4 regions of the Kitasatospora sp. MMS16-BH015 genome follow, and region 1 is predicted to be linked to each of the others. Evidence: riboswitches for the same ligand, from Rfam matches in the RefSeq annotation. Region 1 holds a riboswitch; each other region holds the start of a gene.

Region 1 (7,550 bases):
ATGCGGTCGACGCTGGTCCTGATCAGAACGATCGCGGTGATCACTCGGGTTCTCCTAGCCCTGGGGGTCGCCGCCAGGGTATCCGGCGGGCGGTCGCGACCCGTGCGGTCAGGTAGCCGGTGGCGAAGCCGATCACGTGGACCAGGTAGGCCACGCCGGGACCGCCCGTCCGTACGGACCACCACTGGAGCACGAACCAGAGGCCGAGCACCAGCCAGGCGGGCAGCCGGAGCGGGAGGAAGAGGAGGACGGGCACCAGCGCGGTGACCCGGGCCCGGGGGAAGAGGCGGAGGTAGCCGCCGAGCACGCCGGCGATCGCGCCGGAGGCGCCGACCACGGCGCGCAGGCCGTCGGGGGAGTGGGCCTGGGCGATCGCGTAGCCGTAGGCGGCGAGGTAGCCGACGGTCAGGTAGAGGAGGAGGAAGCGGGCCCGGCCGAGCCGCTCCTCCACGGCGGGCCCGAAGACCAGCAGGAAGAGGACGTTGCCGAGCAGGTGCAGCCAGCCCGCGTGGACGAAGAGCGAGGTGAGCACCGAGAGGGCCGGCACCTTGGCCGGCGTGGCCGGCAGCTCGCAGCCGGGCAGGGCCGCCGCGAGGGTGCCGAGCTGCTCGGCGGTGAGCGGGTGGCCGGTGGTGAGTTCGGCGGGCACCGCACCCCAGCGCTGCTCGTACCGCTCCTCGGCGCAGACCCGGGCCTGCCCGGTGCCGTACAGCGGGTTGAGCCCGGAGCTCGGGCTGACCACCAGCACCAGCAGGCAGACCGCGATCAGCCCGAGCGTGACCACGGGGGCGGCCCGGCCGGCTCCGCGCAGGCCGAGGCGGTCGAGGAGGGGAAGGGCCATGCGGAGCCTCCGGCGACTGGGGGTGGATGAAGGAGCGGCGGTGGGGTGCGTGCATCGCAAGGCGGAGGAGGAAGTAGCAGCGGAGCTGCGGCGCCCGACGACAACGCGGCGAAGGGCCCCTCCTGCCCGATGCCGGGCAAGGAGGGCGCGTGCCCCGGCGTCGTGACGCCGGCCCCCGGTTGCCGGAGGCTCCTCGCGAGCATTCCTCCGGCCGAGCCGGGCCAGACAGGTTGTCCCGCGTGTGGGTCAACGGGGTAGGTGCCGGCTCGGTCTCAGCCGCCGGACCGGTGACTGCGCGGCTACGGGCAGGCAATAGGCTGTGGGCGTTCCGAGACGGCGGTACAGCGCGGTACTAGCTGTCGGGCCACCAGAGATGAGGACCCCACGATGACCATCGCCGCTCCCACCGCTGAGACCCGCTGGCGCTGCACCCTGTGCGGCAACCTGACCCGCTTCGACGTGACCAGGTCGTCCAAGGTGATCGAGTTCCTGCACTTCGATCTGGGCGGCGAGGCCAAGGTGGAGGAGACCGAGGTGCTTACCGAGACGCTGGAGTCGGTGCGCTGCCGCTGGTGCAACGCCGTCGACCAGGTGGAGTTGGTGGCCCGTCCGGGTGCGGAGGAGCCCCCGGCGGCCGAGGGCAGCTGACGGATCGATCCTCCCGCCGGAACCGGCGGGAGTGTGGCGTGGTCCCGGGTGGGGCACGGTACCCGGGACAATTGCAGAGAGCGGTGGGTTTCAGGGCAGCGGCAAACGGCCGTACGGACCCCGCAGAGCAGGATCGGAGCCGAGGACGTGGTGGACGCAGTGAGGGGGCCAGCCGAGCCGCAGGGGCAGCCGCCCGCTGAGGCCGAGGCCCCGGCCACGCCCGCGGAGGGCGCCGAGCCGGCCACGCCCGCGGAGGGCGCCGAAGCGACTGCGCCCACCGAGGGCGCCGACCCGGCCCGGGGGGCCGAGAAGCTGGACCGGCCGCTGCCCGAGGGGGTGCGCCGCCGGGTGGTGGGCATCGCCGCCGACGCGCTGGGTGGGCTGCCCCCCGCCGAGCTGCCGGCCTCCCTGCGCCAGTACGCGAAGTTCACCCCGGCCCGCCGCGCGAAGTACGCCGCCCCGGCGCTGGCCGCCGCGCTGGAGGCCGAGCCCGCCTTCCGGGTGCGGATAGCTGACCGGCTGCGGCTCGGGCAGCCCGATCTGGTCAAGGCGCTGGAGGCCGGCAGCGTGCCCGGCGCGGCCGACCCGATGGACGTGGCCGCCGCCGCGTACCTGCTGCGCCCGGTCGGCTGGAGCCGGCTGGTCGCCGAGGCCGGCGAGGAGGCCGAGCGGGCCGGGGCCGAGGGGATGGCGGCCGAGTCGGCCCGGCTGGTGGAGAAGCTGCAGGCCGAGCTGGCCGAGCTGCGCGGCCAGGCCCGGGCCGATCTGGAGCGGCAGCGGGCCGAGGGCGAGAGCGTCCGTAAGGAGGCCGACTCGCTGCGCAAGAAGGTGCGCACCCTGGAGAGCGACACCCGCAGGGCCCAGGCCGAGGCCCGCCGGCTGCAGTCCGAGCTGGACGCGGCCAAGGCGCTCACCTCGGCCGAGCGCAGCGCCGCCGAGAGCGAGGCCCGGCGGCTGCGGCACCGGGTGGTGGAGTTGGAGACCCTGCTCGAGGCGGGCCGCCGCACGGCCCGCGAGGGCCGCTCGGTGGAGGACATGCGGCTGCGGCTGCTGCTGGACACCGTGCTGCACGCCGCCCAGGGCCTGCAGCGCGAGCTGGCGCTGCCGGTGGCCCAGCTGCACCCGGCGGACCTGGTGGAGGCCGTGGTGCCCGGCTCGGCTTCGCCGCACGACGTGGCCCGGCGGGCGCTGGCCGAGGACGACCCGGCGCTGCTCGACCAGCTGCTGGCGATCCCTCAGGTGCACCTGGTGGTGGACGGCTACAACGTGACCAAGACGGGCTACCCGGCGCTGCCGCTGGAGCAGCAGCGGATCCGGCTGCTCGGCGGCCTGGCGATGCTGGCCCAGCGCACCCAGGCGGAGGTCACCTGTGTGTTCGACGGCCAGGATCTGGACGTACCGGTGATCATGGCGCCGCCACGCGGCGTCCGGGTGCGGTTCAGCCGCACCGGGGAGACGGCCGACGAGCTGATCCGCCGTCTGGTCCGGGCCGAGCCGCAGGGGCGGCCGGTGGTGGTGGTCTCGACCGACCGTGAGGTGGCGGACGGGGTCCGCAATGCCGGCGCCCGGCCGGTGAACTCGATCCTGCTGCTCAACCGGCTGGCCCGGGCCTGAGCCGCAGGTCGGGGCCGGTTGTGGCGATGGTGTGTGCACCGGGTGAAATCCGGTCGGGGTACGGAAGTTCGTGGCGGTAGGAGAGTGGCGCGGATCCGTCATCTTCACTAGGGTCTGGCGTCAAACCTATTTTCCGGACTATCGCTCATTAGGGTGATGGTCCAGTCGGAAGAAGGAGCAGGTCCCTTTGGCCTCCCACCGCCGCCCCAAGCAGCCGAGCCGAGCACGGGTCACCGTGCTGACGGCTGCCGCAGCGACCGCGGTCGCCCTGTCCGCCCAGGTGAGCGCGCACGCCGCGCCCGCGAAGCCCTCGACGGACGAGGTCAAGGCCCAGGTCGACAAGCTCAGCGAGGACCAGGAGAAGGCGACCGAGACCTTCAACGGGGCCAACGAGCGGGCCAACCAGCTGCGCGCCCAGGCGGCCCAGCTCCAGGACCAGGTGGCCCGGGGTCAGGAGCAGATGACCGAGCTCGCCACCGGCCTGGCGGCCGTGGCCGGCGAGCAGTACCGCAACGGCGGCATCGACTCCTCGGTGGCCCTGATGCTCTCCTCCGACCCGGCCGGGTACCTGGAGAAGGCGTCCAGCGCCGAGCAGGTGACCGAGACCCAGGCCGCCACGCTCAAGCAGCTCAAGGAGCAGCAGCGCCGACTGGACCAGCAGAAGCAGGAGGCCACCGAGATCCTGGCCGAGCTGGACCGCAACACCCAGGTCCTGAACGACGCCAAGAACCAGGTGCAGCAGAAGCTCCAGGAGTCCAAGCGGCTGCTCAGCCAGCTGAGCGCTGCGGACCGTGCCGCGGTGATGGGCGACCGCGCCTCCCGCAGCGACAACCGCGCCGCCCTCGGCAGCCTGCCGCCGGCCAGCGGCTACGCCGCCGTCGCGGTGGCCGCCGCCGAGAGCAAGCTCGGCCACGACTACCAGTGGGGCGCCGAGGGTCCGAACGTCTTCGACTGCTCGGGCCTGATGGAGTGGGCCTACGCGCAGGCCGGCGTCTCGCTGCCGCGCACCTCGCAGGAGCAGGGCTCGGTCGGTACCCGGGTGCCCTCGCTGGCCGACGCCCAGCCCGGCGACCTGATCATCTTCGGGCCGGACCGCCACCACGTCGGCATGTACGTCGGCAACGGCATGATGATCCACGCCCCGAAGACCGGTGACGTCGTGAAGATCGCGCCCGCCACCGTCATGAGCATCAACACCATCCGTCGCGTCTGACCCACCGACACGCCGAGGCCCATCGAAACCGTCCTGTGATCCGGGACACCTTCGGTGGGCCTCTTCGTCACCCGGAGTTGAGGTTTTGTCAGCCCGGCGTACCGCCTCTGTCACGCTCGGTCGCATTCACATAAGAACTTGGCGCATGCTCAGACTTTTTTCTGACAAGGATTTGAACCGATCACGGTCGGGTTACTAGGGTCGTACCTCGAACCACCGCACTGTCGATCACCCAGCCGGGTGGCGGCGGTGGTTACCGCCGAGTCTGTGAAGCAGCGGGGCGGGCCGAAAGCGGGCCCGCCCGAGTGAGAGTCCCCCGTGGGGGAGGCTGTGGAGCGGAGCCGGGGAACCACGTTCCTCGGGGTGAATCGGCGCCAGAGTCGGCGCGGTCGTCGTGAGACGGCGGTGCGGTGAGGCGTCGTAGGGCATCTCTTCCAGCCCGAACCCGTCAGCTCACCCGGTAGGCGGACGTAGGAAGAAGGAGCCCGCCTTCGTGGCGTCCCATCGTCGTCCCAAGCCCGCCAGTCGGACCCGCATCACGCTGATGACCGCCGCCGCCGCGACCGCGGTGGCCTTCTCCTCGCAGGCCGGGGCGCACGCCGACCCGGCGCCCACCAAGGACGAGGTCAAGGCCCAGGTCGACCAGCTCAACCAGCAGGCCGAGATCACCACCGAGAAGTACAACGCGGCCACCGAGAAGGAGCAGGTCCTGCAGAAGCAGGTCGGCGCCCTCCAGGACCAGGTGGCCCGTCAGCAGGCCCAGGTGAGCGGCATCCAGCAGAGCCTCGGCGAGATAGCCGCCGAGCAGTACCGCAACGGCGGCATCTCGCCGACCGTGCAGCTGATGCTCTCCAGCACCCCCGACACGTTCCTCACCCAGGCCGGGGCGGTCGACCAGATCGGCGCCAGCCAGGCCGAGGCGCTCAAGACCCTCAAGGACGAGCAGCGCACCCTGGACGCCCAGAAGGCGGAGGCGCAGTCCAAGCTCGCCGAGCTGGACGCGACCACCAAGAGCCTCAAGGCCGACAAGGAGGCCATCAAGGCCAAGCTGGCCCAGGCCCAGGCCCTGCTCGACACCCTGACGCAGCAGGAGCGCGACGCGATGGCCGCCGCCGAGGCGAAGGCCGCGGCCGAGGCCAAGGCCGCCGCGCAGAACGCCGGCTCCGGCGACCGCGCCTCGCGCGGCACCGCGCGTCCGGTGCTCGGCAACGCCCCCGCCGCCAGCTCGGCCGCCGCGGCCGCGCTGGCCGCCGCCGAGAGCAAGCTCGGCGCCACCTACGTCTACGGCGCCTCCGGCCCGACCACCTTCGACTGCTCGGGCCTCGTCCAGTGGGCGTACGCGCAGGCCGGTGTCTCGGTGCCGCGCACCTCGCAGGAGCAGGCCCACGCCGGCACCAACATCGGCACCAACCTGGCCGACGCCCAGCCCGGCGACATCCTGGTCTTCTACAACGACGCCCACCACGTCGGCCTCTACGCCGGCAACGGCCAGGCGATCCACGCTCCGCACACCGGTGCGGTCGTCCGGTACGAGGACGCCTCGGTGATGCCGATCTCGGCCATCATCCGGATCTGACGCCTCCTCGGCCGACCCGTCCGGTCGCCGCAGGCCCGGCCCCCTCTCCGAGGGGTGCCGGGCCTGCGGCGTTCCCGGGTAGTGGATCTGATGTCCGATTAGGGGGTGAATTTTCGATTTGGTGAGTTTTGGACTAGACAGTCCCGACTCGCTAACGTCTGCCCCATGTCGACGCCTCGCCGTTCCCCCCTGCCGGGTGTGCACCGGATCGCCCGGGCGCTGGCCATCACCGCGGCCGCCACCGGAGTGCTCGGCGCCGCCGTGGCCGGCACCGCCGAGGCCGCGCCCGAGCCGCCCAGCCGCAAGGACGTCAAGGCCCAGGTGGACCAGCTCTACGACGAGGCCGAGCAGGCCTCGGAGAAGTTCAACGCCGCCCAGGAGGCCCAGCAGCGCCTCCAGGCCGAGACCAACCGCCTGCTCGACGAGGTGGCCACCGGGCAGGACGGGCTCAACCGGCTGCGCGGGGAGCTCGGCGCGGTGGCCGCCGCCGAGTACCGCTCCGGCGGTCTCGACCCGACCGTGCAGCTGATGCTCTCCTCCGACCCGGCCGGCTACCTCAACCGGGCCCGCAGCCTCGACCAGGCCGCCGCCCGGCAGGCCGACACCCTGCACGAGCTGGTCGACCGTCAGCGCGGGCTCGACCAGCGGCGGGCCGAGACGGCGGCCAAGCTGACCGAGCTGGACCGGGTGCGCCAGTCGCTGACCGCGAGCAAGCGCGAGGTCCAGCAGCGCCTCGCCAAGGCCCAGAAGCTGCTGGACAGCCTCGGCGCCGCCGAACGGGCCCGGCTCACCGCCCAGGACGCCGAGGAGGCCGAGAGCCGCGCCACCCGCGGCACCGACCGCCTCGACCTCGGCAACCAGCCCGCCTCCTCCGACCGCGCCGCCGCCGCCCTGGCCGCCGCCGTCGCCAAGGTCGGCTCCCCGTACGTCTACGGGTCCACCGGCCCCCGTACCTTCGACTGCTCCGGTCTGATGTACTGGAGCTGGCGGCAGGCCGGAGTCTCCCTGCCGCGCACCTCGCAGGAACAGGCCCACGCGGGCCAGCGGATCAGCCTCGCCGAGGCCCGACCGGGAGACCTGGTGATCTTCTACAAGGACGCCCACCATGTCGGCATGTACGCCGGCGGCGGCGTGGTCGTGCACGCACCCTACCCGGGCGCGAAGGTCCGCTACGAGAGTGTCAGCGCGATGCCGGTGAGCGGAGTGGTGCGGGTCTGACCGCAGAGGGCGGGTACCGGGCGGGTGTGGTGTCCCGGCGCGGGGCGTTGCTGCTCGCGGCGGGGGGCTTCGCGCTGCTCTCGCCGCCCGCCACCCGGCCGCCGGCACCCCGGGTGGTCCCGACCCCCTCGCTGCGGCCCCGGCTGGAGGCCCTGCTGGCCGCCCGGGCCGACGCCCTGCTCCGCCGGGACGAGGCCGCGCTGCTCGCCGGCGTCACCCCCGCGGCCGCCGCCGAGGCCCGCACCCTGCTGGAGCGACTGGCCGAGGTGCCGCTCGCCGAGCTGACGTACCGCCTGACGGGCTACGGCGAGCCGTCGGCCGGCACGGCGATCGAGGCCTCGGCCGGGGAGGCGTCGGCCGGCTCGGTGCCCGGGCCTTCGGCCGTCCCGCCGCCCGGCCTGCGCGTCACGGCCGCCGTCGAGCTGCGCTACCGCCTCACC
Region 2 (7,550 bases), 5.5 Mb from region 1:
GTGGGCGAGCTTGGCCAGGTTCGCCGGGGCGGCGGGGTCGACCTCGTTCCAGACGTGGTCGGCGCCGAAGACCGGGTACGGCGAGCCGAAGACCGCGTCGCTGTCGACCACCGGGCCGTAGTCGGCGCACCGACCGGTGGGCACGCCGGCGCCACTGATCGCGCAGAGCCCGCCGGTCACGTTGAGTTCGGAGGCCAGCACCGCGGCCCGGATCGCCGGGAGGCCGAAGTCGAAGGCGCCGGAGAGGGCGACGGTGTGCCCGAACAGGTCGGGCCGGTTCTCGGCGTAGCGCAGCGCGCCGTAGCCGCCCATCGAGAGGCCGATCACGGCCCGGTGGCCGCGGTCGGGGAGGGTGCGCAGGTTGGCGTCGATGAACGGGACCACCTGGTCGAGGTGGAAGGTCCGCCAGTTCGCGGCGCCGACCACGGTGTTCTGCATGACCCAGTCGGCGTACCAGCCCTTGAGGCCGCCGTCCGGGGCCACGGTGATCATCGAGTCGTCGTGCAGGGCGGGCACGGCGGCCGAGTCGTCCTGGTTGCCGGGCCCGCCGTGCAGGAAGTACGCCACCGGCCAGCGCTTGGCGGGGTCGGCCGCGTAGCCGGCGGGCAGGTAGATCCGGATCCTGTGGAGGCCGGCCAGCTGCGGGGTGCTCACCGTGACGGTGAAGTCGGTGGGCGAGTGCACCTCGGGAGTGCCGACCTGGGTCAGGCCGAAGCCGTCGGTCAGCACGGGTGCGGTGGGGGCGCCGTCCGCGTGGGCGGGGGCGGCGCCGAGCAGGGCGGAGGCGGTCAGCGCGGCGGCGGCCAAGGCGGTGCCCAGGTGGCGCCGGGTGGGTCGGGTGGTGGCCATCGTGCGGTCCTTTCGCGGTGGCTGAGGGTGGGTCAGAGCGCGCAGAAGGCGGCGGAGGTCGCCCGCCCGGTGTCCTGCTGGCCCCTGGTGGGGCCGCCCACCAGGTGGTACTCGGTGTTCGCGCGGAGGACCTGCCTGGTGCCGTCCTCGCTGCTCAGCCAGTCGCTGTCGTAGCCGAGCACGTCGCCGCCGTGGCTCCAGGCCCACTGCCCGCAGGGCAGCTGCTTGTGGATGACCCCGAGGCCGTAGCCCCCGAGGCTGCTCGGCACGGTGGTCGTGAGCTCGGTCTGCTGGGCGGGCGGCAGCAGCTTGCCGGTCACCAGCGCCCGGCTGAAGGCGGCCATGTCGTCCAGGGTGGAGACCATGGCCCCGGCCGCGCCGAAGGTCTGCACGTTGGAGACGGTGACGTCGAGGATCACCAAGGAGGACCCGAGCGGGTACTCGTAGCCGTGCAGGTAGTTGCCGTGCAGGCTCGGGTCGCTGGTCGGGAAGGTGGTGTCGGTGAGCCCCAGCGGGGTGATGATCCGCTGCTGGATCTCGGCCGCCGGGCTGTTGCCGGTCACCGCGGTGATCACCATGCCGGCCAGCACGTAGTTGGTGTTGGCGTAGCCCCAGGTCTGGCCGGGGGCCGAGGCGGGCGCGTGCTGACGCAGCGCCAGGTTTACCAGCGCCTGCGGGGCGAAGGCCTGGTCGGGCTGCAGGTCGGCGCCGTAGTTGAACGCGAAGGCGGCGTCGGCCGCGTAATCCGGCAGCCCCGAGGTGTGGTTGAGCAGCTGACGGATGGTGATCTTCGAGCCGTCGTAGCCGTTGGCGCTGACCGCGCCGGGCAGCCACTTGGCGACGGTGTCGTCGATCGAGAGGCGGCCCTCGGCCTCCAGCTGGAGCAGCACGGTGGAGGTGAAGGCCTTGGTGCTGCTGCCGATCCGGTACTGGGCCTTCGGGTCGGCGGGCGTACGGGTGGCGCGGTCCTTCACCCCGGCGGCGACGTACTGCACGGCGTCGCCGCTGCGGACCAGGCCGACCACGGCCGGGTAGCCGTCGGCCACGCCCTGGCGGGCGCCGGCCTGGAGCAGTGCCTGGGCGCTCGGCACGTCGGCCCGGGCCGGCGCCGTGGTGGCCAGGGCGGCGAGCGCGGCCAGGGCCGCGGCGGCCAGCGTGGTGCGGTTCGGCTTCATCGAGTTGTCCCCTCGGACGATCGTCAAACATGGGCATGACATCACAGGTGCCGTGGATCGGCGGAACCCATGCTGGCCCGGAGAGGGGGCGGGCGGCAGGACAGACGACCGGCAATCCGTTGCCGGTCACGTCATGGCTGGTCAGACCGGCCGTGGCCGCGGTACCGGCAGTGGGCGGGCGCCGCGTGGTGGCCGCCCACGGCCGGTACCGCGGCCACGGCCGAGGAATTGGTCGATCCATGCGCAAGGGCCCACCCCCTGGGGAGGGGGCGGGCCCTGGTGCGCTATTGGTGCGCTACTGCTGCGGTCAGATGCGACCGGCGAAGTCCGGCGCCCAGTTGGCGACGGTCTCGGTCTTCACGCCGGCCCGCGGGTTGGCGGCCTCGACGTACTTGCCGTCACCGACGTACAGGGCGACGTGGTAGACGCCCGAGTTGCTGCCGTTGTTCGACCAGAAGAGCAGGTCGCCCGGCTGCAGGTTGTCCAGGGAGACGCGGGTGGTGGCGTCGGCCTGGTCGGCGGCCACGCGCGGCAGGGAGATGCCGGCCTGGCGGAACGCGGCCTGGGTCAGGCCGGAGCAGTCCCAGCCACCGTCGCTGGTGCCGCCGTAGACGTAGGCCTGGCCCAGCTTGGACTCGGCGAAGGAGATCGCGGCGGCCATGCTGCCGGTGGCGGCCGGGGCCTGGGTCTGCGCCTTGGCCGGGGCCTGGGCCTGCGGGGTGGAGCGCTTGGCCGAGGTGGTGCGGGTGGTGGCCTTGGGCGCGTCCTGCTGCTGCGGGGCGGCCTGGGCCGGGGCCTGCTGCGGGGTGGCGACGGCGGAGCCGAGGCTCAGGTGCTGGCCGGGGTAGATGGTGTCCGGGCCCTCGGTGAGGACGGACTTGTTCAGGTCGTACAGCTTCTGCCAGCCGCCCTGGACGTTGTTCTTCTGGGCGATGGTGGAGAGCCAGTCGCCCTCGACCACGGTGTAGCTGCCGGCGGCGGCGGGAGCGGCGGCCGGCTTCTGGCCCCAGTCGCCCTGGCCGCGGTGGCCCCACTTGGAGCCGGACTGCGCGGTGGGGGCCGACTGCGCGGCCGAGTCGGAGCTGCTGCTGTCGGCCTTGGCGGCCGGCGCGCTCGACTTGGCGGAGGTGTCGACCTGCGGGGTCTCGCCGCCACGGGTCAGACCGCCCTGGATGGAGCAGACCGGCCAGGCGCCGGGGCCCTGGTCGGCGAGCACCTTCTCGGCGACCGAGATCTGCTGGTCCTTGGTGGCCTGGTTGGCCTGCGCGGCGTAGTCGTGACCGCCGTACGCGGCCCAGGTGGAGGAGGTGAACTGGAGGCCGCCGTAGAAGCCGTTGCCGGTGTTGATCGACCAGTCGCCGCTGCTCTCGCACTGGGCGACCTTGTCCCAGGTGGAGACCGAGGCGGCCGAGGCGGCACCGGCGGTCAGGCACGGGATGGTCAGGCCGAGGCCGACGACGCCGGTGGCGGCGATGAGGCGGCGGGCACGCTTGGTCGCGTTGATGGGCAGCATGAAGAAGCGTTCCTCTCCCACGCCTGCGAGGTGAGCTGTCGGATTCGGGCTGGAGTTGCCCGGCCGTGCGGCTGCACGGCTTCACCCCAAGCCCGGTCGCGGTCCGAGGACCGCTGCCGGGCGACTTACCTGGTTCCCCCGCCCCTGCCGTGGTGCGTTTTCGCGTTTCCAGCTCGCCCGGCGGCAGGACTCGGCGTCCCGGATGAGCTGGGTCCGTGTGACCACGAACGGGAGGACATTAAGCAGACTTAAGTTGAATCTGCAAACACTGTGATCGCCATCACAGATCATCTTCAAGTCGTTTACCTGCATCGAATTTCCGACACGTCAGGTTCGATCGCTCGCACACCGTCAAAACCCGTGCCGCAGCGGAAAGCTGGCATCCGTTCAGCCCCGGGATCTGACGCCGATTCCGCCCCCGCCCGCCAAGGTCTCGAACGGGTAAACCACCGGCAAAGACCGGCCGCCAGGGTCGAAGGTCCCGCCGTCGACGGGGTCGAAGGGCCTCCCGGGGCCGGGTCCGAGGGCCGGGTCCGAGGGCCGGGTGGCTCCCGGGCACGGAGAAGGGCCCCGGACGGGTGTCCGGGGCCCTTCGGGGTGGCGCGTCAGGCGGTGGGGGCTTCCTCGGCGGCCTCTTCGGCCGGGGGAGGGGTGGGGAGGGCGGCCAGGTAGGTGGAGGCGATCAGCTGGCCGACGGTCTGGTAGGCGCCGATCGGGGCGGCGCCGGGGCAGCCCGTCTCCTCGGCGGCGGTGGCCAGCAGCTCGGGGTCGGCCTCGGGGCCGATCACCAGCGGGGCCAGGGCCGGGCGCTGGGAGCCGGTGGCCCGGAGGTGCTCGACGGCGGCGGCGACCGAGCCGGGCACGTCGAGCGCGGCGGCCACCACCGGCACGGCGAGCCGCGCGGCCAGCAGGACGCCGGTGATGCCGGCCGCAGCGGCCGCCTCCTCGCCGCCCACCGTGGTGAGGACGACGCCGTCGGCGGCGGTGGTGATGGCGAACAGGCGGGCGCGGTCGGCCCGGGCCAGCCCGGCCTCGGAGAGGCGGACGTGCACGGCCTCGGCCAGCAGCGGGTGCGGGCCGAGCGTGTCGGTCACGGTGGCCCCGTGCTCGGCGGCCAGCTTGTGCAGCTCGACGAGGTACTCGTGCGGGCCGGCCAGCAGCGGCACCAGCACGGGGGCGGGCAGCCCCGCCTCGGCGGCCGCGGCCAGCAGCCCGGCGACGGTGGCGGCGCCCTCCTCCGCGGGGGAGCCGTCCAGGTAGGCGGCGGTGGCCTCGATGCCCGGCTGCTCGCCGCGCACGACGGAGAGCAGCTCCTCGACGACGGGGCGGGCCTCGGGCCCGGCCGTGGCCGGCACGGCCAGCACCAGAGCCGGTGCGCCGGCGGGGACCTCCGGGCGCTCGGGACGACGGTGGCGCCCCCGCGCACGGGAGCCTGGCGTACGGACGGGCAGTGGTGCGCCCGGGATCGCTGCGGTGCTCATGGCGGAGATCGTAGGACATTACGCCGACAGGCCTGCAGTCGGCTCCCGCCCCCGGCCCGTCCGGATCCACGGGACGGGCCGGGGAAAGCGGACATTCACCACCAAACCGCCCGCGAATGGCCGCTGACGTGCGATCTCTTCACCGAAACCGCCCAGCTGTGCCCGATCTCCGTCAAGTTGAAGCCTCCGTTCCGCGTGACCTCGGTCACAGGAGGGGTGCGAAGTGACGGACCGTGAGTCGGCCCGCCCGGTCGAAGATCAACGCCGCGCCGCGCCTCCTGTACGGGGCGTCATCGAACCAGTTCTCTTCGCCCGGCTATGTCCGCTTACGAGCCGTCAACTGTGCCCGGAGGGGCAGGAAAACCGTCCAGTGACGCTGGCTTATGCACGCGCAATTGCCCGTGCTGATGCACGTGCATTCGGGCTATCATCACGTCAAGTAAGGCGAATCCCAGTCAGGTCGCAGTCAGGTCGGGAGAATGACGATGCAGAACACGTACAACGGCATGGCGGCTGCGAGCCTGGAGGGCGTGGTCTGGCAGAAGAGCAGCCACAGCAACTCGCAGGGCAACTGCGTCGAGTTCGCCGCGCTCCCGGGGGGCTCCGTGGCGATGCGCAATTCGCGTTTCCCCGAGGGCCCGGCCCTCATCTACACCCGCGCCGAGATCGAGGCGCTGCTGCTGGGGGCCAAGGACGGGGAGTTCGACCACCTGGCGTTCTGACGGAGGCTCGGAGCGCTGCGGCGCTCCGCCGGGGCCGCCGTGGGTCATGGGACCTGCGGCGGCCTCCGCGTTTCCCGGTCCTGCTCGAGGGCGCGTGCGCGAGAGGGGCGCGGCGCCCCGTACCGTCAACTGCGGGCACGAGCGGCCGGCGGGCCGACTTCGTGCGCGCGGTTGGTGGTACGGAGCCCCACGCCCCTCGATGACGGGTGGTCGGACTGCGGCGGGGCGGTCCTCGGCGGCCACCCGGACGGGGAGTCAGGCGGAGCGGCGGTGGCGGCCCGACGGGCCGTCGGAGCGGCGCGGCTGCGGGCGCTCCTCCTCGGCCTCGAAGACGGCCCAGACCACCTTGCCGGCGCCGGCCAGCGGGTGCCAGCCCCAGGAGCGGCTGAACGAGTCGACCAGGTGCAGGCCGCGGCCGGATTCGGCGACGAAATCCGCCTCCCGGGCCACCGGGCCGCTGCTGCTCGGGTCGCTCACCGCGCAGACCACCTGCGGAGCGCGGTGCACCAGGCTTATTCGGATCGGCAGCACCCCCGCCGACAGCGCCTCCGCAGCCACGACCGGAGCGCCGACGGAGCGCGGGCCCGGCTGCACGGGGAAGCGGGTCGGCTCGATCACCGGACAGCCGGACTCGGCCTGGGTGAGCGCGTGCCGCAGGGCGTTGGTCACCAACTCCGAGGCGACCAGCGCGACATCGTCGAAGAGACCGCCAAGGCCCCAGCCCTGGAGCGTCGAGCGGGCGAACTCCCGGGCGGTTCTCACGGCTTCCAGACGGGGCGCGAGGGTACAGGTGACCACGTGGGGGTCGGCCGCGACGGCCGTACCTGTGCTCATGAAGAGCTCCTCCCATAAGGGGGCCGACACGGCTGGACCCGCCGGGGTCATGCCGGTCACCTCCGACTCGCTCGGTCGCGCCGTCACCTCACCCGACACCACCACGCACGCACACGTGAACCCAGCCGTGCGGGGGCGCGGCCGGGGTGCGGTGTGCGGTTACGCGTGAGGGGTCGACGCGGTGCCCGCGGGGTTGCCAGGGATGTGCAGGTGCACGTGCACCATGGTCCTCTGCGCCCACGGCAGATGCAAGAGTCGATTCACGTGCAGTCGCACAATCGGCATATGCAAGCGCCGGATGCACGTGCATCATGGGGGATCTCATGCAGAACTGGTAGATCGTTGCCCCAGTACCGGCACCGAGAGCGCTCAACTGATGGCAGACTGTGCGCTGTTTGTCCAAGGCGGAGGTTTCGACGGCATGACCACAGCTCAGCCCGGTGGTGGCTCGATGGTTCGCCGCATCCTCCTCGGCTCCCAGCTGCGGCGGTTGCGGGAAGGACGCGGCATCACGCGCGAGGACGCGGGGTACGCGATCCGCGCATCCGAGTCCAAGATCAGCCGGATGGAGCTCGGTCGCGTCTCCTTCAAGGAGCGCGACGTCGCCGATCTGCTCAGCCTCTACGGCGTGGACGACAGCGGCGAGCGCGAGGCCATGCTCGGCCTGGTCCGCGAGGCCAACAAGTCCGGCTGGTGGCACAGCTTCAACGACGTGCTGCCCGGCTGGTTCCAGACCTACGTGGGCCTGGAGGAGGCCGCTGCGATGATCCGCACCTACGAGGTGCAGTTCATCCCCGGCCTGCTCCAGACCGAGGACTACGCCCGGGCGATCTTCTCGCAGACCCGCCCGGTGATCTCCGAGGAGGAGCTGGAGCGCCGGCTCGGCCTGCGGATGCGCCGTCAGAAGCTGCTGACCAGCGGCGAGAGCCCGATGCTCTGGGCCGTCATCGACGAGGCCGCGCTGCGCCGCCCGGTC
Region 3 (7,550 bases), 1.6 Mb from region 1:
TCATGGTCACCTTGCCCTTGCCCTGGCGGGCCGAGGCGGCGTCCAGCTGGCGCTGGAAGTCCTGCACCCGGGCGTACATCGAGCGGGTGAGCTCCCGCCCCTCGCCCTGGGTGCCGTAGTCGTGCCCGTCCGGGCCGGTGATGGTGCCGCCGTACGGGCAGTCGTCGTACTTCACGAAGTCGACGCCCCAGCTGACGAAGTCGTCCGCGTCGGTGGCCTCGTGGCCCAGGCTGCCCGGGTGGCCCTGGCAGGTGGTGTAGGTGTCGGTCCCGTACAGGCCGAACTTCATGCCCTTGCCGTGCGCGTACCAGCTCAGGTACTGGATGCCGTTCACCGGCTGGCCGTTGACCAGCTGGTTCGGGAAGTTGCGCGGGTCGGGCACCAGGTGGCCGGTGGTGGGGTCGTTGCCGGTGCCGTCCAGGCCGCCGACCGGGTGGCCGCCCGCGTCGTAGAGCTGCATCGCGCCGTAGGAGTTCTTGACCAGGTCGGTGGTCTGGCCGGAGCGGTGGCCGAGCGACCAGCCGTCGTCGATGGTCACGGTGTCGTAGCCGGCCGCGACCAGGCCGTTGGCCACCATGTAGTCGATGGTGTCCTTGACCTGCTGCTGGGTGACGCCGGTGCCGAGGCTGTTCCAGGAGTTCCAGCCCATCGGCGGGGTGAGGGCCTTGCCGTTGGCCAGCGGCGGGGTGGCCGCGTGGGCGGTGGTGGCGGTGAGCGGGGCGAGCGCGAGCAGCAGTGAGCCGGCCGCGGCCACGGTGACGCGACGCAGGGACTGAGCCATGTGGGGGGAAGCCTTCCGTAGGGCGGGCCGGCGCCGAGTGAGGAGGGTTTGCCCGGCCTCGCCGTGTTGAGAATTATTTGTTTCTGTTGAGTTATGTCAAGAGTGATCACGGGGATCGGGGAGGCATCCCGGGAAGATCGGGGAGGCTTCTTATACACCCACTGGCCACCTCGGGGTCACCCGGGGGACGATGGGCGCATGGCCCGTACGACGGCACGGCCGTCCGCCTCCCGCAGCGTCGCCGCGCAGGTGTTCGCCCTCCAGGTCGTCGTGGTGCTGCTGCTGGTGCTCGCCGCCGTGCTCGCGCTGGTGATCCAGTCCCGGCGGGACAGCACCACGGAGGCCCGCAACCGGTCGGTCGCCGTCGCCCAGACCTTCGCCGACTCGCCCGGCATCGCCGCCGCGCTGCGCTCCCCGGACCCGACGGCCCTGCTCCAGCCGAGCGCCGAGGCGGCCCGGAAGGACTCCGGGGTCGACTTCGTGGTGGTGCTGGGCACCGACGGCATCCGGTACACCCACCCGCTGGTCGACCGGATCGGCAAGAAGTTCGTCGGCACCTACCAGCCCGCCCTGCAGGGGCAGGTGGTCACCGAGCAGATCAACGGCACGATCGGCCCCCTGGTGCAGGCCGTGGTGCCCGTGCACGACGCGAACGGCACGGTGGTCGGCGCCGTCTCGGCCGGGATCACCATCAGCAAGGTCAGCGGGGTGGTCCAGCGCCAGCTGCCGCTGCTGCTCGGCGCGGCGGCCGTCGCGCTCGGGCTGGCCACCGTCGGCACCGCGCTGGCCAGCCGCCGGCTGCTGCGGCAGACCCACGGGCTCGGCCCGGCCGAGATGACCCGGATGTACGAGCACCACGACGCCGTGCTGCACGCCGTCCGGGAGGGCGTGGTGATCCTGCGCGCCGACGCCACCCTGCTGCTCGCCAACGACGAGGCCCGGCGGCTGCTCGACCTGCCGCCCGACGCCGAGGGGAGACCGGTGGCCGAGCTCGGCCTGGACGGGCCGGCCGCCGAGCTGCTCGCCTCCGGGCGGGCGGTGAGCGACGAGGTGCTCTCGGCCGGGGCCCGGCGGCTGGTGGTCAGCACCCGCCCCACCGACCGGGCCGGCGGCCCGCCCGGCACCGTGGCCACCCTGCGCGACGCGACCGAACTGCACGTGCTCACGGCCGAGGCCGAGGCCGCCCGCCGCCGCCTCACCCTGCTCTACGAGGCCAGCCTGGCCATCGGCACCACCCTGGACGTCACCCGGACGGCCGAGGAGCTGGCCGAGGTGGCCGTGCCCGCCTTCGCCGACCACGTCACCGTGGACCTGGCCGAACCGGTGCTGCGCGGCGAGGAGCCCCGGCCCGGCCCGGACACCCCGATGCGGCGGGTCGCCAAGAGCGGCATCGCCGAGGAGATGCCGCTCTACCCCGTCGGCGAGCGGATCACCGTCCACCCGGCCACCCCGCAGGCCTGGAACCTGGGCACCGGGCAGGCCGGCCTGGAGCGCGATCTCGCCTCGGCCACCGCCTGGCAGACCCAGGATCCGCCCCGGGCCCGGCGGGTGCTCGAACACGGCATCCACTCGGTGGTCCGGGTGCCGATCCTGGCCCGGGGCGTGCAGCTGGGCCTGGTCAAGTTCTGGCGCTCGCAGCGGCCCGAACCCTTCGACCTGGACGACCTCTCGCTCGCCGAGGAGCTCACCGCCCGGGCCGCCGTCAGCATCGACAACGCCCGCCGCTACAGCCGCGAGCACGTGATGGCCGTCGCCCTCCAGCGCAGCCTGCTGCCCGGGGCCCTGCCCAGCCAGAGCGCGGTGGACGCCGCCTACCGCTACCTGCCCGCCCAGGCCGGCGTCGGCGGCGACTGGTTCGACGTGATCCCGCTGCCCGGCACCCGGGTCGCCCTGGTGGTCGGCGACGTGGTCGGCCATGGCCTGCACGCCGCCGCCACCATGGGCCGGCTGCGCACCGCCGTGCACAACTTCGCCACCCTCGACCTGCCGCCGGACGAACTGCTCGGCCACCTGGACGAGTTGGTGGCCATGATCGACCAGGAGCGGGAGGGCGAACCGGTCGCGGAGGTGACCGGGGCCAGCTGCCTCTACGCGATCTACGACCCGGTCTCGCTGACCTGCTCGGTGGCCCGGGCCGGCCACCCGCCGCCCGCCGTGGTGGCCCCCGACGGCTCGGTCAGCTACCCCGAGCTGCCGGCCGGCCCGCCGCTCGGGGTCGGCGGAATGCCGTACTCCGCCGGGGAGTTCAGGCTGGAGCCGGGCAGCCGGCTGGTGCTCTACACCGACGGCCTGGTGGAGGACCGCAGCCGCGACATCGACACCGGCCTCGACCTGCTGGCCGAGGCACTGCGGCAGGCCGGCCCGGAGCCGGAGGAGACCTGCGAGGCCGTGCTGGCGGCGATGCTGCCGCACGGTTCGGCCGACGACGTGGCCCTGCTGGTGGCCCGGACCAAGGCGCTGCCGCGCGAGCACGTGGTCGAGTTCGCGGTGCCGGCCGAGGCCGCGGCGGTCTCCCGGGTGCGGGCCACCGTCACGGCGCAGCTGGAGAGTTGGGGCCTGGACGAGCTGGTCTTCACCACCGAGCTGATTCTCAGCGAGCTGGTCACCAACGCGATCCGCTACGGCGCCGAACCGATCCGGGTCCGCCTGCTGTACGACCGGGGCCTGGTCTGCGAGGTCTCCGACACCAGCGGCACCTCGCCGCACCTGCGGTACGCCGCGGCCACCGACGAGGGCGGCCGCGGGCTCTTCCTGGTGGCCCAGTGCTCGGAGCGCTGGGGCACCAGGTACACCGAGAGCGGCAAGGTGATCTGGGCGGCGCAGCCCGCGCCGCCCGAGGGGTACTAGCCCGCTGCGCTAGCTGCCGAGGTGGAGGACCTGGCCGGGGTGGATCAGGTTCGGGTCGGTGCCGACGGTGGTCTGGTTGTGGTCGTAGACGTGCTGCCAGCCGCCGAGGTGGTAGGTGTTCGAGATGTCCGAGAGGGTGTCGCCGGGAAGGACGGTGTAGTCCTGCGGGGCGGCGGGGGCGGGCGTGGCCGGGGCGGCGGGCGCGGCCGGGGCGGGCTGCGGGGCCTCGGCGGTCTGGCCGGTCGGGGTGGTCGGCTGCGTGGTGGCGGTCGGGGCCGGGGTGGGCTGGTCGCCCGTCGACTGGGAGGCGGTGGGCTGGGGCGTGCCGGGCTGGGCGGCCGGGGGCTGCGGGGTGCTCGGCTGCGCGGTGGCGGGCTGGCCCGTGGTCGGCTGCGTGGTGGCGGTCGGGGCCGGGGTGGGCGTGGTCGCCGGGGCGGCAGGCGTGACCGCCGTCGGCGGCGTGACCGGCGTGACCGGGGAGGTGGGGGTGGTCGGGGTGCCGCCCGGGACGGTGGCCACCGGGTCAGGGGTGGCGGTGGCCGGGGCCGTGGGGGTGGTCGGCGTGACCGGGGTGGTCGGGGCCGTCGGCGGGGTGGGGGTGGCCGGGGCGGTGGTCAGCGCGGAGCCGCAGCTGTCCCAGAGGCCGGGGCCCTTGGCGGTGAGGATCTGCTCGGCGACGGCGATCTGCTGCGCCTCGGTCGCGTGGTCGGGCTGCGCCGCGTACTGGTCGCCGCCGTAGCGGCTCCAGTCCTTGAGGCTGATCTGGAGGCCGCCGTAGCCGCCCTCGCCGTCGTTGGAGGCCCAGTTGCCGCCGCTCGCGCAGTGCGCGACGGTCTGCCAGGCGGTGACCGGCGCGGCGTGCGCACCTGCGGCGGTGAGCAGCGGCAGGGCCAGTCCGACTCCGGCGACGGAGGCGGCGGCCACCGCGCGGTCGGTCTGGGTGGGGCGGCGGTGTCGTCCGGAGCCCGAGAAGACCATCAGTTGTCCCTCTCCGCACGCCTGCGAAGTGAGCTGTCGGGTTCGGACCGGAGAGTGGCCCGGCCGCGCTGGGCGGCTTCACCCCGAGCCGTGGGGCACGGCGTGGTACGTGGGTCCCCCGCTCCCGCCCAGGGGTCTGCGTCGTTGTCCCGGAAGCGCGGTGGGCGGGATTCGGCGTGGCCGCGTCCGGGGCCCGTGGAGTTCGGGCTGCCGTGAGACTAGAGCGGATCTCGCTCAGATAACAACCCGGCAACCCGACCATCACACAATCAACACGCGTCTCGGGTGCCTCGTCGTCAGTCCTGCTTCGCGAGGGCCTGCTCGGCCTTCGGCAGGTTGGCATGCAGATGGTCCAGGTACGACTGCGCCTGCGCCCCCGGGTGCGCGCCGCGGGCGAAGGCGAGCATGTTGCCGGGGCCGGTGTTGTAGCCGAGGGCGAGGAGTTCTTCCTTCGTGTAGGAAGAACTTCGCTGCTCGGGCAGCTGGTCGGCCAGCCCGGCGAGGTACCAGGCGGCGGCCTGGATCGCGAGGTTCGGGTCGTCCGGCAGCTCCTCCCAGTTCCGGTTCGGGAAGTGCTCGGCCTTGGTCTCGTCGAAGGCGGCCCGGTGCATGTTGGCGATCCCGAAGGCCGAATCCGGCTTGAGGCGCTGCCAGGCCCGTTCCAGGTCCGGATCGTGCGGCTTGTACGCCTCGTTGTAGAGCACCGCGAGCAGCAGCCGGGGGCTGATGTCCGTCTTCGCCGCCCAGGCGCGGACCTGCGGGGCGAAGGCCGCCGGGTCGTAGCCGGTGCCCGTGGTGGGCCCGGTGGCCTTGGCGGAGGGCGAGGCCGGCTTCGGGGAGGGCGCGGCCGACTTCGTGGTGGTGGGGAGCGGAGTGGCGGCGGCGGAGGAAGGGTCCGCCGCCCGGCAGCCCGCCAGACCCACCATCAGCACCACGACCGCCGCCACCCACCCGTACCTGCTCATGTCTTGGGATGGTAGGCGAAGGACGGCTCACCCGGATGGGCGACACGGGCTGAGCAAGCGCTCAGCCACCGGCGGTCAGCAGCTCCACCAGGGTGCGGACGCCGAACCCCGTCCCGCCCAGACCCCACTCGGGGTCGTCCGCGTCGGAGAGCGCCGTGCCCTGGATGTCCAGGTGGGCCCACGGGGTGCCCGGGGGGACGAAGTGCTGGAGGAAGAGCCCGGCCAGCATCGCCGTGCCGTGCCGCACGCCCAGGGTGTAGTTGACCAGGTCGGCCACCCGGGAGTGCAGCTGCCCGCCGTAGTCGGGTGGCAGCGGGAGCGGCCAGCAGCGCTCGCCCGCCCGGGCCGAGGCCGCCAGCAGCCGGGCCAGCAGCTCCTCGTCGGTGGCCATCACCGCCGCGATCCGGCGGCCCAGGGCCACCGCGGCGGCGTCGGTCAGGGTGGCCAGGTCGAGGATCGCGTCCGGCCGGGTCTCGGCGGCCAGGGTCAGCGCGTCCGCCATGATCAACCGGCCCTCGGCGTCGGCGTGCCGGACCTCCACCGTGGTGCCGCTGCGCATGGTGAGCACGTCGCCGACCCGGATCGGGTCCGCGTTCGGCATGTTCTCGGTGAGCGGCAGCCAGCCGTCCACCGCGACCGGGCAGCTCAGCGCCGGCAGCACGGACATCGCGGCCAGCACCGCCGCCGCACCCGCCATGTCGGCCTTCATGGTGGCGAGTTCGGCGTTCGGCTTGAGCGCCAGGCCGCCCGCGTCGTAGGTGACGCCCTTGCCGACCAGCGCGATCCGCCGCTCGGACCCGCCGGCGGGGCGGTACCGCAGCCGGACCAGCCGGGGCGGCACCAGCGAGCCCCGGCTCACCCCGAGCAGCCCGCCGAGCCGCTCGTGGGCGATCCGCTGGGCGTCCCAGACCTCGCACTCCAGGCCGGTCTCGGCCGCGAGCTTGAGCGCGCGCTCGGCGAAGAGCGGGGGAGTCAGCTCGGCCCCGGGCTCGTTGACCAGGTCCCGGGCGAGGGCGACGGCCGCGCCGACCCGGAGGCCGGCTGCGAGGGCCGCCTCGGTGGCGGGCCCGCTGTGGCGAGCGGTTTCGGGGGCGGCTTCGGCGGTGGACCCGGTGTGGTGGGCGGCTTCGGCGGTGGGCCCGGCGTGGTGGGCGGATTCGGTGGTGGGCCCGGCGTGGTGGGCGGATTCGGTGGCGGCCTCGGCCGGGAGCAGGTCGATCACCTGGTCCGGGGCGGTGCGGCGGACGGCCTCCTCGGTGGAGAAGTGCCCGGCGTAGCGGTAGGCGCCGAGCAGGTAGCCCTCGGCGAGTTCGCGCAGGGCCGGGCCCGGGGCGTGCAGGGCCAGGCGGCGGTGGTCGCGGACGGCGCGGGCCAGGTGGGCGGCGGCGGTGCGGGTGGTGGTGGGGTCGAGGGCGGCGCGGGGGCCGCAGCCCCAGAGCACCCGGACCGGCTCGCCGGGGAGGTGGAGCACCTGGCCCAGGGCGCCGGTGAAGCCGGTGCCGGCGAGGAAGGCGGCGGTCAGGTCGGCGGGCAGCTCACCGGCGAAGACCGGCACCACCACGGCGTCCACGTCGGCGGGCTGCTGCGGGGCGAGCCGCCACTGGGCGCTCATGCGGTGCGCGCGGCCCGGCGGGCCGCTCCCCAGGCCTCCAGGTCGGCCAGGTAGGCGGTGGCGAGCTCGGGCATGCCGCCCGCCGCGCCGACGCCGGCCCAGCCCCGGGCGGCCGAGATGGCGTACGGGTCGATCCGCAGGGCCTGGAAGAAGCAGTCCTCGGCCAGCAACTCGCGCCCGGCGCGGGCGAAGCAGTCGCCGGCCGCCGCGTAGCCGAAGGCCGTGGAGACCGGGCCGAGCCGGGCCGTCCGCAGGTAACTGCGGGCCGCCTCCTCGGGGTTGCCTTCCTTCATCAGGCCCTCCGCGACCTCGATGTGCGTCTTCGGTTCGTACGGGTCGATCGCCAGCGCCTCGGCGACCAGCCGGT
Region 4 (7,550 bases), 5.1 Mb from region 1:
CGAAGAGGGACATGTCGGCGTCCTCGGGGATGCCCGGGCCGCGGTTCTGGCCGCTGGCGCCGGAGGCGTCCGTCATGCCGCTGCTGATCGAGCCGGGGGCGACCGAGACCGCACGCAGGCCCTGCGCGGCGTACTCCAGCGCGATCGCGTGGGTGAAGGACTGGATGCCGCCCTTGCTGGCCGCGTAGGCCGCCATGTACGGGTGGGCGAAGGTGGCCGAGGTGGAGCTGAAGTTGACCACCACGCCGCGGCCCGACGCGAGCAGCGCGGGCAGCGCCTCGCGGGTGACCAGGAAGGTGCCGGTCAGGTTGACCGTCAGCACCCGGTTCCAGAACTCCAGGGTGGTCCGCTCGGTGTGCGCGGAGCGCAGGATGCCGGCGGCGTTGACCACCGCGTCCAGCCCGCCGAGCACCCGCACGGCCTCGGCCACCCCGGCGACCACGGCGGCCTCCTCAGCGATGTCCAGCACGGCGGTGGTCAGCCGCTCGGCGGTGCCGTCCTCGGCCGCCAGCTTCGCCGTCGCGGTCAGCCCGGCCTCGGCCACGTCCACGCCGACCACCCGGCCGCCCTCGGCGAGGATCCGGCGCACGGTGGCCTGGCCGATGCCCGAGCCCGCGCCGGTGATCAGTACGCGGCGGCCCTCGAAGCGGTTCATGGTGCTCTCCTGCAGGTTCTGTGCGGCTGGGGCGGATTGCTGCCGCTCCTGCACCGTACGCCTGAATGACACGTCGTGCCACTTCTGCACCGGGCGTCGATCTGACGGTTAGACTGCAGTCGTGCCAGAGACCACCCAGCGCCCCTCCCTGACCGAGCGCCGCAAGGCCGCCACCCAGCAGGAGATCGCGCTCGCGGCCGCGATGCTCTTCGCCGAACACGGCCCCGAGGCGACCACCGCCGAGGACATCGCCCGGGCGGCCGGGATCTCGCTGCGCACCTTCTACCGGTACTTCCGCACCAAGGAGGACGCCGTCGCCCCGCTGCTCTCGGCGGGCGTGCGGGACTGGATCGAGGAACTCGCCGCCGCCCCGGCCGAGTCTGGCCTCACCGAGGCGCTGGAGCAGGCCGCCGGGCGGGCTCTCACCCCGGCCCCCGGCCGCCCGGCCGAGGCGCTGGACTGGGTGCGCGGGCTGCTCCGGGTGATGGCGGACGCCCCCGATCTGCTGGCCGTCTGGCACCGCGTCCACCACGCCTCCGAGCTGGCCCTGATCCCGGTGCTCGCCCCGCGCACCGGCGCCGACCCGCTGGAGGCCCGCCTCGCGGCGGCCGCCGCCAACACCGCCATGCGCGTCGCCCTGGAGACCTGGGCCGCCTCCGAGGCCCCGGCCGCCGAGGCCGCCGCCCTCGCGGCCCGCTGCCTGCGCGAACTCACCGCCGGCCTGAAGCCCTGACCCCGGGGCACGAACCCGCAGTCTTGACCCCGGTCAACGAAGAAGCGCCGCCCATCGACGGCAGGTCGAAGGGCGGCGCTCAGGCGTGCGGGGGTTCAGAGGCTCTCGGGTGTGACCAGGCAGAACGGGTGGCCGACCGGGTCGGCGTAGACCCGGTAGCCGACCGGCTTGTCCGAGCCGTCCAGCAGGGTGGCACCCAGGGCGAGCACCTTCGGCTCGGCCACGTCCAGGTCGGGCACCAGGACATCCAGGTGCAGCTGGGCCGGGTGGGCCGCCTCCGGCCAGCGCGGCGGGTGGTACTCGGGCACCTGCTGGAGCGCGAGCACGGCCCGGCCCGCCGGGTCGGCCAGCACCACGTACTGGCCGGTGTCCACGGTCGGGGCCAGCCCGAGCAGCTCGCGGTAGAACCCGGCCAGCGCGGCCGGGTCGGGGCAGTCGACGGTGACGACGTGCAGTTCTCCGATCATGGGCAGCACTCTGCCCGAACCGGTGATCACCGCACCAGGGCCGCTCCGGGCCCGACGGCCCGTCAGGCCAGCTGCTCCAGCTTGCCGGTGTGCAGCTCGCCGACCCGGCCGCCCTCGCCCTCGTACGTCCAGAACGCGCGCACCGTCATCTCGTTCAGGTCCATCAGGTGGCTCACCGTGATGCCGCCCGCCTCCGTCCAGCTGACGAAGTACAGCTCGGGGCCGACCTGGGCCACGTGCAGCGCCACGTCCTCCCACTGGCCGGCCGACTCGCCGAGGCCCTCCCAGCGGAGCCGGGTGCCGTCGGCGGAGTAGGCGTTGCGGAAGGCCGCGCCGTTGTCGACCTGGAACAGGTAGGTGTGTCCGGCGAAGCCGGGCAGGGGCGCGGTCATCTGCGGGGTGTCTCCGTCTCGGGCGGTGGCGGCCTGCGCCGGTGTGGTCGGACGCAGGCCACCAACTTATCCGAACCGGCGGTGTGAGGTGCGTCGCTTCGCCATCGAACTCCTTGGCCGGGCTCCGACGAGCTGCGTACCTTTCACAGGTCGTCCGCCTCCAGCGGACCCTGCCGCCGGGACGCCGAATCCCACCCACCCGACGGCCGGTACCCGAGCACAGAGAAGAGCGGGCGGGAGCGGGGGAACCAGGTAAGTCGCCGTATCCCCCTGCCCCGCTGCCAGCGGGCGCCGCCGGGCCGGCTAGGGGTGAAGCCGCTCCCACACGCGGCCGGGCTACCCGTGTGCCCGAACCCGACAGCTCACCTCGCAGGCGTTCACAGGGCTGACCACCATGCGCATATCCATCACCCCTGCCCGCTTGGCCGCCGTGGCCGGCACCGCCGCCCTCGTGGCCGTCCCGCTGGCCGGCCAGGCCCAGGCCGCCGTCGGCGTCTCCCCGGACCGGCTGACCCCGACCGCGCTGACGGCGGGCCGGGCCGGCACCGCCTCGCTGACGGTGCACTCCACCTCCTGCTTCACCGCCAAGACCCTCGGCGTCGGCGTCCGCGACGCCGCCGGCCAGAACCTGGACTTCCCCGGCTCCGCCTCGAACGTGCGGATCTGCCCCGGCGGAGTCTCGATCACCACCGGCGCCCGCGCCCTCCCGGCCGGCAGCTACACCGAGTTCGGCTTCTGGCAGGACCTGTCCGGCGGCTGGCACAACCTGCCCGCCCGCACCCTCACCGTGTCGGGCGCCACCGTGGCCCCGACCCCCACGCCCACCCCGACGCCCACCCCGGCTCCCGCGCCCACGCCCACCCCCAGCCCGACCCCCACGCCGTCCACCGGCTCGCCCGTCCCGGGCAAGCAGCTGACCTGGTCGGACGAGTTCAACGGCCCGATCGGCTGGGGCTCGCGCTGGGTCGGCGACAAGACCAGCGCCTACCGCTACGGCAACCACAACCCGGACGACAACAAGCTCGACTGGCTGGCGCCGAACAACGTGAGCGTGGCCGGCGGCGTGGCCACCTTCACCGCCACCCCCTCCAGCCACACCCTGGAGAACGGCAGGCAGGCCTGGGACACCGGCTTCCTCACCACCGAGGGCTCGACCGAGGGCTTCCAGGTGAAGACCGGCGACTACGCCGAGACCCGGGTCAAGCTCTCCGACGGCCTCGGCGCCTGGCCCGCGCTCTGGACCTGGAAGAACGGCAACGGGGAGATCGACTCCTTCGAGTACCACCCCGACAACCCGAACCTGCTGGAGCTCACCAACCACGTGAAGTCCGGCCAGAAGTACTACACCGACGCCAGCGCCATCGCCAAGGACCAGTGGGTCACCGTCGGCACCTACTACGGCGCCAACTCGGTGGACTGGTACGTCAACGGGGTCAAGGTCTTCTCGGACCAGACCGGGGTGGGCGCCGACTGGTCGGCCTACCTCAACCTCAACCTCTCCGTCGGGGCCGGGGAGTACCACCCCGGCCCGTCCGGCTCGGCGCCGCTGACCATGGCCGCCGACTACGTGCGGGTCTACCGCTGACCGTCAGCTCACCCGCAGGGTGAACGGCGTGGTGTTGTTGCCGGGGTGCCGGTCGTCCGCGCTGATCACCCGGACGTGCCCTTGGGTCACCGTGCCCGGGGGCACGCTCGCACCCGCCTCCACCGGGACGAGGGCGGTGGCGGTGCGGCCCTGGGCGAGGCCTGGCCCGAAGGTGCAGCTCACCAGGAGCGGGGTGGTGGTGCAGCCGGCCGGGAAGGTCGGGGGCAGCAGGGTGAACCCGGCCGGCACCTCCACCTCCAGCGTGAACGGGGAGGCCGTGGTGGCCGGCCCGTCGTTGGCGACGAAGGCGTGCACCACCGTCTGCCCGCCGGGGGCCACCGCATCAGGATCGATCCTGACCACTTGGAGGTCGGAGTTCGAGGGCAGCGCCTGCGCCCCCGCAGGGCCGGCGCCGAGCGCCGCCAGGGCCAGCGCCGCCGCTGCCGCCATCGCCAGACGGACCATGCCGTTCACCTTTCACTTCCAGCACCCGATCGACTACCCAGTGTAGCGGCGTAGGCTGGTTCGTGTCCGGTTTTTTCCGTGGACCGGTGGAGGTGGGCGACATGGGCGGACAGGTGTTGAGCGAGGTCAGCGCGGTGGTGCCGAACGACCGCGAGGCCGAACTGGTCACCTCCTACCGGGAGCTGATCGCGGGCCCGCTGCCGGACGGCCTGGTCCGCACCGAGCTGCTGCGCGGCGCGGACGGGGCGTGGCGGATCCAGAGCCTCTGGCGGGACAAGGCGGCGCTGGAGGCCGTTCGGGCGAACCCGAAGCTGGCCGCCGCGCCCAAGCTCTTCCGGGACGTGGGCGCGGAGCCGCAGCTGTCCGTCTACCAGGTGACGGCCACCCAGACCGGCGCCCTGATGATCTCGTAGCCGCCCGGCCCGGCCTCAGGGGGCCAGGACCTGACCGAGTCTGGTCGCGATGTGCCGCATCACGGCGACCAGCCCGGCGCTGCCGGACTGCTCCTCCAGGGCCTGGATCCGGGCCTCCGGGCCGGAGACCGAGAGGGCGGTCGGGGTCGGCGCGCCCGGCACCGCGACGGCGATGCAGCGCACCCCGATCTCCTGCTCCTGGTCGTCCACCACGTACCCGCGCTCGCGGGCCACGGCCAGCTGGGCGAAGAGCGCGTCCGGGTCGGTGACGGTGTAGGGGGTGTGCGACTGGAGCGGCTGGGTGCCGAGCACCGCGCGGGCCTCCTCCTCCGGCAGCTGGGCCAGCAGCGCCTTGCCGACCCCGGTGCAGTGCGGCTGCACCCGGCGGCCGACCTCGGTGAACATCCGCATCGAGCGGCGCGACTGCACCTGCCCGACGTAGACCACCTCGCCGCCCTCCAGCACCGCGAGGTTGGCCGTCTCCCCGGTGGCCTCCATCAGCTCGGCCAGGTACGGCCGGGCCCAACTGCCCAGCAGCCGGCCCGAGGTCTCGCCCAGCCGGATCAGCCGGGGGCCCAGGGTGTACCGCCGGGCGGTGTCCTGGCGGACATACCCCTGCTGCACGAGGGTACGGATCAGACGGTGGATGGTCGGCATCGGCAGGCCCGAGACGGTGGAGAGCTCGCTCAGGGTGGCGACCCCGGCCGAGTCGGCCAGCGCCTCGAGCAGCAGGAAGGCGCGCTCGACGGACTGGACGCCGCCGGTGGCGCGGTCGGTGCCTGGGGTTCCGGAGGTGCTGGACACCGGCGTTCCCTTCACTGTCGGGGGAGGAGTACAGTCCCAGCGATCACTCTCAACAAACCGTTGAAATTCTGTATCGCGGAAACTAGTCTCCACCTTACAGAACAGAACCCGCCAGTAGGTGGGTTCGGATCAAGGAAGTTCCCACCGGAGCTGCCTTCGCTGGCTCGAACCGTCCAAGGAGTGTCCTGCCCATGGCTACAGATCAGGGACCTGACGCCGCTTCCGCCGCTGCGCCGGTCGTCACTGTCGCCGGTCCGCGCGTCCCCCGCGCCGAGGAGGTGCTCACCCCGGAGGCGGTCGCCTTCGTCGTGGGTCTGCACCGCGCCTTCGAAGGCCGCCGGCAGGAGCTCCTGGCCCGACGAAAGACCCGGCGCGCCGAGATCGCGGCCGCCGGCACCCTCGACTTCCTGCCCGAGACCGCCGCCGTGCGGGCCGGCGACTGGAAGGTGGCCGAGGCGCCGCGCGCTCTGCAGGACCGCCGGGTGGAGATCACCGGCCCCACCGACCGCAAGATGGTCATCAACGCGCTCAACTCCGGCGCCAAGGTCTGGCTCGCCGACTTCGAGGACGCCACCGCCCCCACCTGGGAGAACGTGGTCAGTGGCCAGGTCAACCTGATCGACGCCTACGAGGGCCGGATCGACTTCACCACCTCGGCCGGCAAGTCGTACGTGTTGAAGCCGGCCGCCGAGCTGGCCACCGTGGTGGTCCGCCCCCGCGGCTGGCACCTGGACGAGAACCACCTGCTGGTCGACGGCGTCCCGGTGGCCGGCGCCTTCTTCGACTTCGGCCTCTACTTCTTCCACAACGCCGCCCGGCTGCTCGCCCGCGGCGCCGATGACCCGAACTCGGGCCCGTACTTCTACCTCCCGAAGACCGAGAGCCACCTCGAGGCGCGCCTCTGGAACGAGGTCTTCACCCACGCCCAGGCCGCCCTCGGCATCCCGCACGGCACCATCCGGGCCACCGTGCTGATCGAGACCATCACCGCCGCCTTCGAGATGGACGAGATCCTCTACGAGCTGCGCGACCACGCCGCCGGCCTCAACGCCGGCCGCTGGGACTACCTCTTCTCGATCGTCAAGAACTTCCGCGACGCCGGTGAGGCCTTCATCCTCCCGGACCGCAACAGCGTCACCATGGCCGCGCCGTTCATGGCCGCCTACACCCGCCTGCTCGTGCAGACCTGCCACAGGCGCGGCGCCCACGCGATCGGCGGCATGGCCGCCTTCATCCCGTCCCGGCGCGACGCGGAGATCAACGCCGTCGCCTTCGAGAAGGTGCGCACCGACAAGGACCGCGAGGCCGGCAACGGCTTCGACGGCTCCTGGGTCGCCCACCCTGACCTCGTCCCGGTCGCCCGCGCCTGCTTCGACGCCGTGCTGGGAGAGCGCCCGAACCAGAAGGACAACCCGGGCCCGACCACACCCGTCACCCCGGCCGAGCTGCTCGACATCGCGGGCGCGGGCGGCAGCTGCACCCAGGCCGGCCTGCACAACGCCGTCCAGGTGGGCGTCCGCTACATCGAGGCCTGGCTGCGCGGCCTGGGCGCCGTCGGCATCTTCAACATGATGGAGGACGCCGCCACCGCCGAGATCTCGCGCTCGCAGATCTGGCAGTGGATCCACAACGGCGTGGTGCTCGCCGACACCGGCGAGAAGGCCACCGCCGAGCTGGTCCGTCGGCTGGTGGCCGAGGAACTCGCCGCTCTGCGGGCCGAGTTGGGTGCCGAAGCATACGCCGGTGGGCGCTGGGCCGAGGCCGCCAAGCTGTTCGAGCAGGTCTCGCTCGCGGAGGACTTCGCGGACTTCCTGACGCTGCCCGCGCTCGCCCTCCTGGGCTGACACCCAACCTATCCGTCCGGCCCGCGATCGCCGTCTGCCGTCCTGGAGCACTGGCGGCGGCGATTGCTCCGGTCCGTACGTCGCGGCCGAGCGGGTCCGCCCGCTCGGCCGCACCCCTTCCCCCCCTCTGGAGCACTCCCTGATGACCCGTATCTTCTTCAACGGCCAGGCCATGGTCGGCGGCCCGTTCCA

The links. A riboswitch is a leader RNA that binds a small molecule or an ion and turns the genes downstream of it on or off. The one in region 1 is predicted to bind cyclic di-AMP.
Region 2: it holds a riboswitch for cyclic di-AMP, as region 1 does, so the genes downstream of both, CFP65_RS42255 (transglycosylase family protein) here and CFP65_RS09735 (C40 family peptidase) in region 1, are expected to answer to the same signal.
Region 3: it holds a riboswitch for cyclic di-AMP, as region 1 does, so the genes downstream of both, CFP65_RS02905 (transglycosylase family protein) here and CFP65_RS09735 (C40 family peptidase) in region 1, are expected to answer to the same signal.
Region 4: it holds a riboswitch for cyclic di-AMP, as region 1 does, so the genes downstream of both, CFP65_RS41410 (glycoside hydrolase family 16 protein) here and CFP65_RS09735 (C40 family peptidase) in region 1, are expected to answer to the same signal.

The regions. Positions count from the first base shown of each region.
Region 1 is NZ_CP025394.1:2,269,090-2,276,639, reverse strand. It holds gene CFP65_RS09760 (Lrp/AsnC family transcriptional regulator) at 1-44, opposite strand, end outside; gene CFP65_RS09755 (rhomboid family intramembrane serine protease) at 41-841, opposite strand; gene CFP65_RS09750 (hypothetical protein) at 1,229-1,489, shown strand; gene CFP65_RS09745 (NYN domain-containing protein) at 1,802-3,103, shown strand; gene CFP65_RS09740 (C40 family peptidase) at 3,291-4,316, shown strand; cyclic di-AMP (ydaO/yuaA leader) riboswitch at 4,621-4,799, shown strand; gene CFP65_RS09735 (C40 family peptidase) at 4,810-5,892, shown strand; gene CFP65_RS09730 (C40 family peptidase) at 6,058-7,110, shown strand; gene CFP65_RS09725 (hypothetical protein) at 7,137-7,550, shown strand, end outside.
Region 2 is NZ_CP025394.1:7,782,965-7,790,514, forward strand. It holds gene CFP65_RS33440 (alpha/beta hydrolase family protein) at 1-849, opposite strand, end outside; gene CFP65_RS33445 (serine hydrolase) at 882-2,024, opposite strand; gene CFP65_RS42255 (transglycosylase family protein) at 2,332-3,558, opposite strand; cyclic di-AMP (ydaO/yuaA leader) riboswitch at 3,543-3,704, opposite strand; gene CFP65_RS33455 (hypothetical protein) at 4,143-5,018, opposite strand; gene CFP65_RS33460 (DUF397 domain-containing protein) at 5,504-5,740, shown strand; gene CFP65_RS33465 (ATP-binding protein) at 5,996-6,574, opposite strand; gene CFP65_RS33470 (helix-turn-helix transcriptional regulator) at 6,996-7,550, shown strand, end outside.
Region 3 is NZ_CP025394.1:659,148-666,697, reverse strand. It holds gene CFP65_RS02915 (alpha-galactosidase) at 1-781, opposite strand, end outside; gene CFP65_RS02910 (SpoIIE family protein phosphatase) at 980-3,628, shown strand; gene CFP65_RS02905 (transglycosylase family protein) at 3,638-4,606, opposite strand; cyclic di-AMP (ydaO/yuaA leader) riboswitch at 4,611-4,757, opposite strand; gene CFP65_RS02900 (transglycosylase SLT domain-containing protein) at 4,903-5,571, opposite strand; gene CFP65_RS02895 (M17 family metallopeptidase) at 5,633-7,183, opposite strand; gene CFP65_RS02890 (hypothetical protein) at 7,180-7,550, opposite strand, start outside.
Region 4 is NZ_CP025394.1:7,412,580-7,420,129, forward strand. It holds gene CFP65_RS31715 (SDR family NAD(P)-dependent oxidoreductase) at 1-655, opposite strand, end outside; gene CFP65_RS31720 (TetR/AcrR family transcriptional regulator) at 777-1,388, shown strand; gene CFP65_RS31725 (VOC family protein) at 1,484-1,855, opposite strand; gene CFP65_RS31730 (adenylate cyclase) at 1,918-2,247, opposite strand; cyclic di-AMP (ydaO/yuaA leader) riboswitch at 2,496-2,639, shown strand; gene CFP65_RS41410 (glycoside hydrolase family 16 protein) at 2,642-3,832, shown strand; gene CFP65_RS31740 (hypothetical protein) at 3,836-4,297, opposite strand; gene CFP65_RS31745 (hypothetical protein) at 4,399-4,710, shown strand; gene CFP65_RS31750 (IclR family transcriptional regulator) at 4,726-5,514, opposite strand; gene aceB (malate synthase A) at 5,706-7,358, shown strand; gene CFP65_RS31760 (gamma-glutamylcyclotransferase) at 7,501-7,550, shown strand, end outside.